4 regions of the Halomonas sp. LMYGS-3 genome follow, and region 2 is predicted to be linked to each of the others. Evidence: predicted binding sites of a transcription regulator. Region 2 holds the regulator's gene; each other region holds the start of a gene.
What was found. The regulator sigma-54, encoded in region 2, starts transcription at its own class of promoters, with help from an activator protein. The targets are predictions, from matches to a motif close to TGGCACNNNNNTTGCTNT.

Region 1 (2,197 bases), on a different contig from region 2:
GCTCCAGCACCCAGCGAATGGCGCGGTCATCGTCGACGATCACGACACGTGCGGCATCAGTCATGGCGCTTCTCCAGCGGAATCAGCAATCGGAATTCGGTACGGCCGGGCGAGGAGTCACACTCGATCAACCCCTGGTGCTGGTGCAGGATCGACTGGGCGATGGACAGGCCCAGACCGCTGCCGTCGGCCCGTCCCGAGACCATCGGGTAGAACAGCGTCTCGCGCAGCGCCTCGGGGATGCCGGGCCCGTTGTCGATGATGGCGACCTCGCAGACCAGCCGATGACGCTCGGCGCCCAGGGTGAACTGGCGACGGGCCCGGGTGCGCAGGACCAGACGGGGCTCGGGAATGCCGGCTTCGGTCATCGCCTCCACGGCATTGCGCGCCACGTTGAGTGTCGCCTGGATCATCTGCGACTCGTCGCCGGCGAGGTCGGGCAGGCTGGGATCGTAGTCGCGCTCGATCTCCACCCCGGGCCGCTCGACGGCCAGCAGCGAACGCACGCGCTCCAGCACCTTGTGAATGTTCAGCGGCTCATGGCGAGTGACCCGGTTGGGGCCCAGCATGGAGTCGACCAGGTCGCGCAGGCGGTCGACCTCCTCGACGATGATATGGGTGAACTCCCTGAGCCCGGGGTCGTCGAGGTCGCGCTCCAGCAGTTGGGCGGCGCCACGGATCCCCCCCAGCGGGTTCTTGACCTCGTGGGCCAGCCCGCGGGCCAGCACCTTGATGGTTTCCTGGCGACTCAGCAGGGCCTCCTCGCGGGAGATGCGCATCAGCCGGTCGCGCGGTTCGATCTCCAGCAGCAGCTCATCGGAGCTGAGTGGCGTGACCGTGTAGTCCACCGTGAGTGACTCGCCACCGATCACCAATCGCGCCTCCCGCTGGGTGAAGGGGTGGAACTCGGCCCGGGCCTTGTCCAGCACCTCCTCGATATCGCTGCCCCTGCCCACCACGCTGGTGAACTCGACGCCCGCGACCCGGCTCAGGCTGACGGCCAGCAGGGCCTCGGCCGAGGGGTTCATCCAGCACAGGCGCAACTCGCCGTCCAGCAACAGCACCGCCGTGGTCAGGTGCTCCATCAAGCGTTGATACATCAGGCCTTCTCGACTCATGGCATTGTCCCGCTCACCGTCCATGGAGGGGCAGTGACCTCTTCGGCTCTCGGTCGCCCTGCCCGGGGCGGCACGGCGTACTGCCAATAGCGCTGCAAGAAGCGCGCCAGCACCGGCACGAGCGCCCTGGCGCCGTTTCGGTGCCATCACGCACCCCTTTAGTGCACCACAATAGTGCATGCCGCGAGGCGACGCACGAAAGCGAGACAGGCTACCCTCCTCTTGCACCAGCAACGGGAATGGGCCGCCGAGGCACGCCAGCAAACGAGCCGTCAGGGATGACGTGGGGCGAAGCGTCGCTCGCTGTCGAAGCGGCGCTTGGGCCGTCGCTCGAAGCGGGGCTTCTCGGCATCGCCCGCGGCGGACGACCGCCGCTCGAGGCGGCGCCTCTCGCGGCGGCGCTCCTCGCGATCGAGGGATTGAAACTCCAGGTCGACGCTCCGGCGAATCCGCTCGGCACGATCCATGGGATCAAGGGGCCGGTCGTCACGCGTCACGTCACGACAGGGCCTCGGGCTGCCGTCCGGGCACAACGGCCGGGGTGCCCGGCGAGGGGGCAGCTAATCGGGGCGGTTGGGGTTCTGGGGCAGGTTGACGCTGGCCCGCTGCACGTAGAGGGTCACCGGCGACGTGCGATGGCGGACCTCGCCGCTGGCATCGAGCAGTTCGGCCTGCAAGACATGCTCGCCGCGATCGAGGTTGGTGAGCATGAAGGCATTGGTGTGCATGGCCGACTGGCTGACCCGGCCATCCAGCAACAGCCGCACGCGATGGTCCTCGCGCAGTTCGGGCTCGATGCCGAGTTCCACCTGGACATTGCCGGCATAGCCGGTGGGCAGCGTCTCCTCATGCCCCGGCGCCAGGATCCGGAAGCTGTCGTAGGGCATGAAGGGCTGCCCCGGCGAGGCACCGACCGCCGCGGCACGGCTGCCGTCGACCCGCGGCACGGCCTGCTCCTGGCGCACCTCGCGGGAGGGCACCACGGTGAGCGGTGTCAGTTCGACCTCCTCTCCGCCGCGTTCGGGATCGTCGGTGAAGACCACGTTGCCCTGGGCATCGGTGGTGCGATAGACGGTGGT
Region 2 (2,197 bases):
GCGCGGGCCTGGACCTTCTCCTTGTGCTTGACCAGTTGGCGGTCCAACTTGTCGGCGAGGGCGTCGATAGCGGCGTACATGTCACCGTCCATGGCCTCGGCGTGCAGATCGGCACCGGCGGCGTGCAGGGTGCAAGCCGCCTGCTGGCGGGCCTTCTCGACGGAGAGCGTTACCTGCACGGTGGTGATGTTGTCGTAGTGACGCTCCACGCGCGTGAGCTTTTCGTTCACATAGTCACGCAGGGCGTCGGTCAGTTCCACATGATGGCCGGTGATGTTGACTTGCATGACACGCTCCTTCGTCCTTCGTATTGGTGCCCCGATTGTAACCCTTTTTCCTGCCGTGCAAACCCCCCGTGACGGACGCCTCACGACAGCCCTGATACAGGTCGCGGGCGCGACCGAAGGCGTGCCGGTGATGCATGTTTTGCAAGCACCGGCGTGCTCAGCGTAACCGCTTGCGTTCGCTGGAAGAGGGAATGCCCATGGCCTCCCGGTATTTGGCCACGGTCCGTCGCGCAACGCTGATGCCGGCCTCCTCGAGCAGCGCGACCAGCTTGCTGTCGGAGAGCGGCTTGCGCGGTGGTTCCTCCTGGATCAGCTTGCGGAGGCGTGCGCGGATCGCCGTGCTCGAGTGGGCGTCGCCGTCGCCGTTGCTGACCTGGCTGGAGAAGAAATACTTCAGCTCGAAGACCCCGCGCGGGGTGTGGATGAACTTTTGGGTGGTGACCCGCGAGATGGTCGACTCGTGCATCTCCACGGCCTGGGCGATATCGGCCAGGATCAACGGTTTCATCGCCTCCTCGCCCTGTTCGAGGAAGTCGAGCTGGCGCGCCATGATCTCGCGCCCCACCCGCAGCAGGGTATCGTTGCGGCTGGAGAGGCTCTTCATCAGCCAGCGCGCCTCCTGCAGGTGATTCTTGAGGAACTGGTTATCCTGGCTCTTGTCGGCGCGGCGAATCAGCGCCGCGTAGTCGGGCTGGATGCGCAGTCGCGGCAAGGCTTCGGGATTGAGTTCCACCTGCCAGCCGCGGCTGTCGTGACGGGCGACCAGGTCGGGGGTGACGTAGTCGCTGTCGGGCTCCGCAAAGCGACTGCCCGGCCTCGGATCCAGCGAGCGGATCAGGGCGGTCACCTCGTCGAGGGCATCGTCGTCGAGGCCGAGGCGGCGCTTGAGCAGGCGTCGGTCGTCGGCGGCCAGCGCCTCGAGAAACTGGCGCACCAGGCGGCGGGCCTGGGGCAGCAGGGGGGTATCGTCGGGCAGGGCGGCCAGTTGCAGCATCAGGCATTCGCGCAGGTCCCGGGCGAAGACGCCGGTCGGCTCGAACTGCTGCAGGCGCAGTAACACCTGCTCGACCTCACGGCTCTTGAGGCCCTCGAGCCCCTGGTTGCGGAGCCCGTCCCGCAATTCGTCGAGCGGCTGGGCCAGGTAGCCGGCGCCGTCCACGGCGTCGATCAGGCTCTCGGCGATGTGCAGCTGGCGTTCGTCCAGGTCGGTCATCGCCAGTTGCCAGGTGAGGTGGCCCCGCAGGCTCTGGCCCTCGGCCTGGCGTTCGAAATCCGGGCCTTCGCCACCGGCAGGAAGGGCCAGGTCCTGATAGGTATCCGACCAGTCGCTGTCGACGGAGAGCTCGCTGGGGATCTCGCTGGCCCAGTCGTCATCGGGCGCCTCGCTCGTCGCCTGCTCGCCGAAGCCGTCGTCGAGCTCGAGCATGGGGTTCGACTCCAGGGCCTGCTGGATCTCCTGACGCAGGTCCAGGGTGGAGAGCTGCAGCAGGGCAATGGCCTGCTGCAACTGGGGCGTCATGGTCAGCTGGGTGCCGACGCGCAGTTGCAGGGATGCTTTCATGGCCATGAGAAGTGTGTGCTCATTCGCCGAAAACTCCCACCCTAGTCCGCCGTCGATCGTCTTGCAAGCATTTTATTAGCAATAAGCGTGCCATCGGCAAACTTTGTGCCGTATGAGTATAATAATCGTTATATCAGAGAGTTGCGGTGATGCTTCAGAGGCGGAAGTCTTCGCCAAGATACACTTCCCGTACCCGCTGGTTGGTCAGGATCGCCTCGGCATTGCCTTCGGCGATTATCTGGCCGTCGCCGACGATGTAGGCGGTATCGCAGATGTCGAGGGTCTCGCGCACGTTGTGGTCGGTGATCAGCACGCCGATATCGCGAGCCCTCAGTTGGCGGATGATGCC
Region 3 (2,197 bases), on a different contig from region 2:
AGGTGGTGGTGGTAGAGCTCGCTGAAGGCGCGTGCCAGGTCGAGCCGGCGGGTTTCCAGTTCGGCATCCGGCGCTTCGTCTGCCAGGCGGTGAAACGCCTCTTCGAGCTCGCGGCCGTAGGTCGTGATGCGTCGATGCTCCTCGACCAGCACCTCGAGGGTGTCGCGGCTGTCGGGGCGGCGCGCGGCGAGGTGCTCGAAGAGGCTATCCTCCACTCGGTGATGCCACTCCTCGGGCTGCCGGGTGAGGTAGTGGCAAAGCCGCGCCAGCAGTCGGTAGTCGGGGATCTCCTCACAGGTCGCGATCTGCAGCTGACGATCGAGGATGCAGAGCAGCGCCTCGTAGCGGTGGTGGTCGGCGTGCAGCCGTTCCAGAACGATGGCTTTCATGGTGGCCTCCCCGGTGCGTCACCGTTGGTCGCGGCGACGCACCATCGCGTGTGCGACCGGCTCAGCCGGCGCGTTCGAAGAGCAGGTTGTTTTCCAGGTGGATGTGCTGCATCAGGTCGTCGCGAAACTCGCGCAGCCCGGTGTAGAGGGCGCGCCAGGTGGTGCAGGCACCCTTCGGCGGGGTGATGTCGTCGGTCAGCGCCATCAGCTGGGCGAGATGCTCGCCGTGGTCGTCGTGCTCGTGGCGCATCACCGCGATGGGCCCCTGGGCCTGGGCACCCAGGCCTCGGCGCAGCATCGGGAAGAGGATCTGCTCCTCCTTCTGCATGTGGCTCTCCATCTCCTGGTGGATCGTGGTGAGCAGGTCGGCCAGCCCGTCGGGGCAGGTGTCGCGCTCGCCATGGACCTGCTCGACGCGGCGTGCCATGCGCACCAGCTCGGGTAACTGCTGGCGGTGGACCTCGTGGTAGCGAGTGAGGAGATGGTCGATCAGCTCGTCGTTGCTGGCCGACTGCCAGTCGCGCTCGTCGCTGGCACCGGCCGGCAGTGCCTCGAGCTCGGCGACCAGGGCGTCGGCAGCCAGCCCCGCGCGCTCGGCCGCCTCGCGCAGGCCGAGGCGGCCGCCACAGCAGAAATCGATATTATGGTCATGGAAGACACGGGTGGCACCGGGCAGGGTCAAGGCGGTGCGACCGACGCTCTGTTCCAGCAGGCTCATGGTGTGGACTCCTCGATAAAGTTGGATGGCACTCTTGAGTAGCAAGGGACGTGCCAGGTTGCGAGCGCCCGTCTCTTGCGGTATCCCCGGCATAAGGGTAAAAATTACCCGAATAATCTCGGGTAAAATGAACCCTGAAAGGTAAAAATCACCATGCTCGACGAGACCCTGCTGGCGGACCTGGTCGCCGACCTGCCCAGCGCCGTGCGCCTGCAGCGTCTGGTGCGCACCCTGCGCGAGGGGTTTCGCTGCGGTGCCGTCTGCCTGCTGCGCCTGGAGGAGAATGCCCTGGTGCCAGTGGCCATGGAGGGGCTGGTGCGCGAGGCGCTGGGGCGGCGCTTCGAGGTGGCCCATCACCCGCGCCTGGCCACCATCCTCGCCAGCCGGCACACCACGCTATTCCCGCCGGATGCCAGCCTGCCGGACCCCTACGACGGCCTGGTGGAGCAGCAGCCTGGCCAGCCGCTGCACGTTCACGACTGCATGGGCATCAGCCTGCACGTGGAAGCCGAACCCTGGGGCGTATTGACCCTGGATGCGCTGGAGGCGGGCACCTTCGATGCCGCCGATCGCATGGCCCTGGAGCGCTATGCGTTGCTGGTCGAGGCGGCGGTACGGGTCAGCCGCCTGGAGCGGGATCTGCGCGCCCTGCGCATGGCACAGCAGGACGGTAGTGTGCCCCTCGAGGTGCCCGAGGCGCGCGACATCCTCGGCCACAGTGCGGTGCTCCAGCGGTTGCTGGGTGAGCTGGACGTGGTGGCGGCCTCCGACCTGCCGGTACTGCTGACGGGGGAGACGGGGGTGGGCAAGGAGCTCTTCGCGCGTCGCCTGCACCGGCGCTCTTCCCGCCGCGCCGCGCCGCTGGTGCAGGTCAACTGTGCCGCGCTGCCAGAGTCCCTGGCCGAGAGTGAGCTGTTCGGTCATGTGAAGGGGGCCTTCTCCGGTGCTACCGCCGAGCGTGCCGGTCGCTTCGAGGCGGCCGATGGCGGCACCCTGTTCCTCGACGAGGTAGGCGAGTTGCCGCTGCCCGTTCAGGCCAAGCTGCTGCGCGCCCTGCAGGAAGGCGAAGTGCAGCGCCTGGGCGAGGACA
Region 4 (2,197 bases), on a different contig from region 2:
GCCGCGCCGCTCTCGCGACAGAGTGCTTCGGAGAGGGTGAAGGTATTACCGTTGCGGCTCAGGACGATCGGCGCCAGCGTCTCGCAGGGCGCCCGACCCAGCCCCAGGCTCATGGCCAGTGGCAGGGGTGCCAGCATCTGGGCGCCATCGAGCAGGCCGGCGGCGACCTTGTCACGCAGGGTCGACCAGGCGTTCTCCCGCGACAGCGAGACGTCCAGGCCCTCCTCGGCGAAGAAGCCCCGCTCCCGGGCGATGATCGGCAGGGCGGCATCCAGCAGGGGAATGAAGCCGAGGGTCAGGCGTTCCAGTTCGGGGGATGGCGGTATGGCCGTCATGCTCATGGCTGCCTCTTTCATGACAAAGGGCCCTGCTCGGAAGATCGAGAGTCGGAGGATCGAGGGGTCAGGCGTTCGAGGATGTCGATGACGCTGTCGGCGACCTCGGCCAGGGGCTGGCCGCGGTCCATGGCCAGCTTGCGCAGCATGCGGTAGGCCTGCTCCTCGTCGCAGTCCTGATGCTTCATCAGCAGGCCCTTGGCGCGTTCGATGCGCTTGCGCTCGGCCAACTGGTTGCGGGTGCGGTCGAGTTCCTGGCGCATCGAGTGGAAGGCATCGAAGCGGGCGATCGCGACCTCGATGATGGCCTTGACCCGGCCGGGCACGAGGCCGTCGACCACGTAGGCGCTGACCCCCGACTTGAGCGCCGCCTGCATGGTGTCGGGGTCGTGCTGGTCGGCGAAGAACACCACCGGGCGCGGGTTCTCGCGATTGAGCAGGGCCATGCTCTCCAGGGTGTCGCGGTCGGGGGATTCCATGTCGATGATCACCACGTCGGGCTGGTGACGGGCGACCATCTCGTTGAGGCTCGCCGGGCTCGAGAGGCGGCAGACGACCTCGTGCCCCTCGCTGGCGAGGGCTTCCTCGACCATGGCGGCGCGGACGACCTCGTCGTCGACCAGCAGCACCTTGAGGGATGGGGACAGGGGTGGTGGCATGGCAGTGTCGCTCGTCGTGTTGCGTGCGTTTACTCCAGTGCAAGATGCATTCCAGATACCACCGACACCAGGGGAGGCGCCGTCTCCGGCGGATGGAGGAGGCTGAGGCTGGCGTGTCGCGGGGCCAATGGGCACCAGGGTGGTGCAGGAAAGGGATGCCCACGATAGCCATTGGTGCGACGGACGGGCTCGGGAGTTCCCGCCGGGCCGGACGGGATGGCCGCAGGGCCGTGGATTCCCGCAAGAAATGGAAGCATGGCATGTGTCTTGCTTGATTGATGGTCAAAGGGTGAGGAGCGCCATGCCGGCTCTCCGACCCAGGCAACGACGCCCGCCAACGGTCCACCATCACGGTGGCCGCTGGCGGGCGTCGTCGTTTCAGACCGACTGCGACAGGAGAGCGTCATGCATCAGGCCCGAACCACCTGCCCCTACTGCGGCGTCGGCTGTGGCGTACTGGCCTGCGTGGAGAACGACCGAATCGTCGGGGTGGAAGGCGATGCCGACCACCCGGCCAACTTCGGGCGGCTGTGCGTCAAGGGGTCGGCGCTGCACGAGACCCTGGGCGACCACGGCCGGCTGACCCGTCCGCGAGTCGACGGCACCGAGGTGGACTGGGAGACGGCGCTCACTGCCGTGGCCGATCGACTGCAGGCCACTCGCCGCGACCACGGCAAGGGAGCGGTGGCGGCCTATCTCTCGGGGCAACTGCTCACCGAGGATTACTATGTCGCCAACAAGCTGTTCAAGGGCTTCCTCGGCACCCCGCATCTGGATACCAACTCGCGGCTCTGCATGGCCTCGGCGGTGGCGGCCTACAAGCGCTCCCTGGGGGCCGATGCGGTGCCCTGCAACTACGAGGACATCGAGGAGGCCGAGCTGGTGGTGCTGGTGGGGTCGAACCTGGCCTGGAACCATCCGGTGCTCTACCAGCGCCTGCGCACCGCCAAGAGTCGCAACCCGCTGATGCGGGTGGTAGTGATCGATCCCCGGGTGACCGACACCTGCGAGATCGCCGATCTCTACCTGGGCCTGAAACCGGGCAGCGACGCCCGGCTGTTCAATGGCCTGTTGGCCTGGATGGCCGACAAGGGCAAGCTCGACCGGGTCTACCTGGAGAAGTACACCCAGGGGGTCGACGCGGCCCTGGCCGCTGCCCGTGAGGACGAGGCCTCGGTGGAGGCCATCGCCGCCGACTGCGAT

Region 1: a site for sigma-54 is predicted at 1,210-1,227, ahead of glnL (nitrogen regulation protein NR(II)). Genes of this name have one in related genera too.
Region 3: a site for sigma-54 is predicted at 1,146-1,163, ahead of ytfE (iron-sulfur cluster repair protein YtfE). Genes of this name have one in related genera too.
Region 4: a site for sigma-54 is predicted at 1,031-1,048, ahead of AC5W54_RS04925 (ANTAR domain-containing response regulator). Genes of this name have one in related genera too.

The regions. Positions count from the first base shown of each region.
Region 1 is NZ_JCAKFQ010000032.1:31,268-33,464, reverse strand. Features, by position in the region: gene ntrC (nitrogen regulation protein NR(I)) at 1-64, opposite strand, end outside; gene glnL (nitrogen regulation protein NR(II)) at 57-1,100, opposite strand; gene AC5W54_RS20015 (hypothetical protein) at 1,391-1,615, opposite strand; gene AC5W54_RS20010 (DUF4124 domain-containing protein) at 1,679-2,197, opposite strand, start outside.
Region 2 is NZ_JCAKFQ010000002.1:104,824-107,020, forward strand. Features, by position in the region: gene hpf (ribosome hibernation-promoting factor, HPF/YfiA family) at 1-287, opposite strand, end outside; gene AC5W54_RS02690 (RNA polymerase factor sigma-54) at 445-1,854, opposite strand; gene lptB (LPS export ABC transporter ATP-binding protein) at 2,003-2,197, opposite strand, start outside.
Region 3 is NZ_JCAKFQ010000001.1:1,556-3,752, reverse strand. Features, by position in the region: gene AC5W54_RS00020 (hemerythrin domain-containing protein) at 1-389, opposite strand, end outside; gene ytfE (iron-sulfur cluster repair protein YtfE) at 451-1,107, opposite strand; gene norR (nitric oxide reductase transcriptional regulator NorR) at 1,261-2,197, shown strand, end outside.
Region 4 is NZ_JCAKFQ010000004.1:23,040-25,236, reverse strand. Features, by position in the region: gene AC5W54_RS04930 (CmpA/NrtA family ABC transporter substrate-binding protein) at 1-341, opposite strand, end outside; gene AC5W54_RS04925 (ANTAR domain-containing response regulator) at 353-994, opposite strand; gene AC5W54_RS04920 (nitrate reductase) at 1,400-2,197, shown strand, end outside.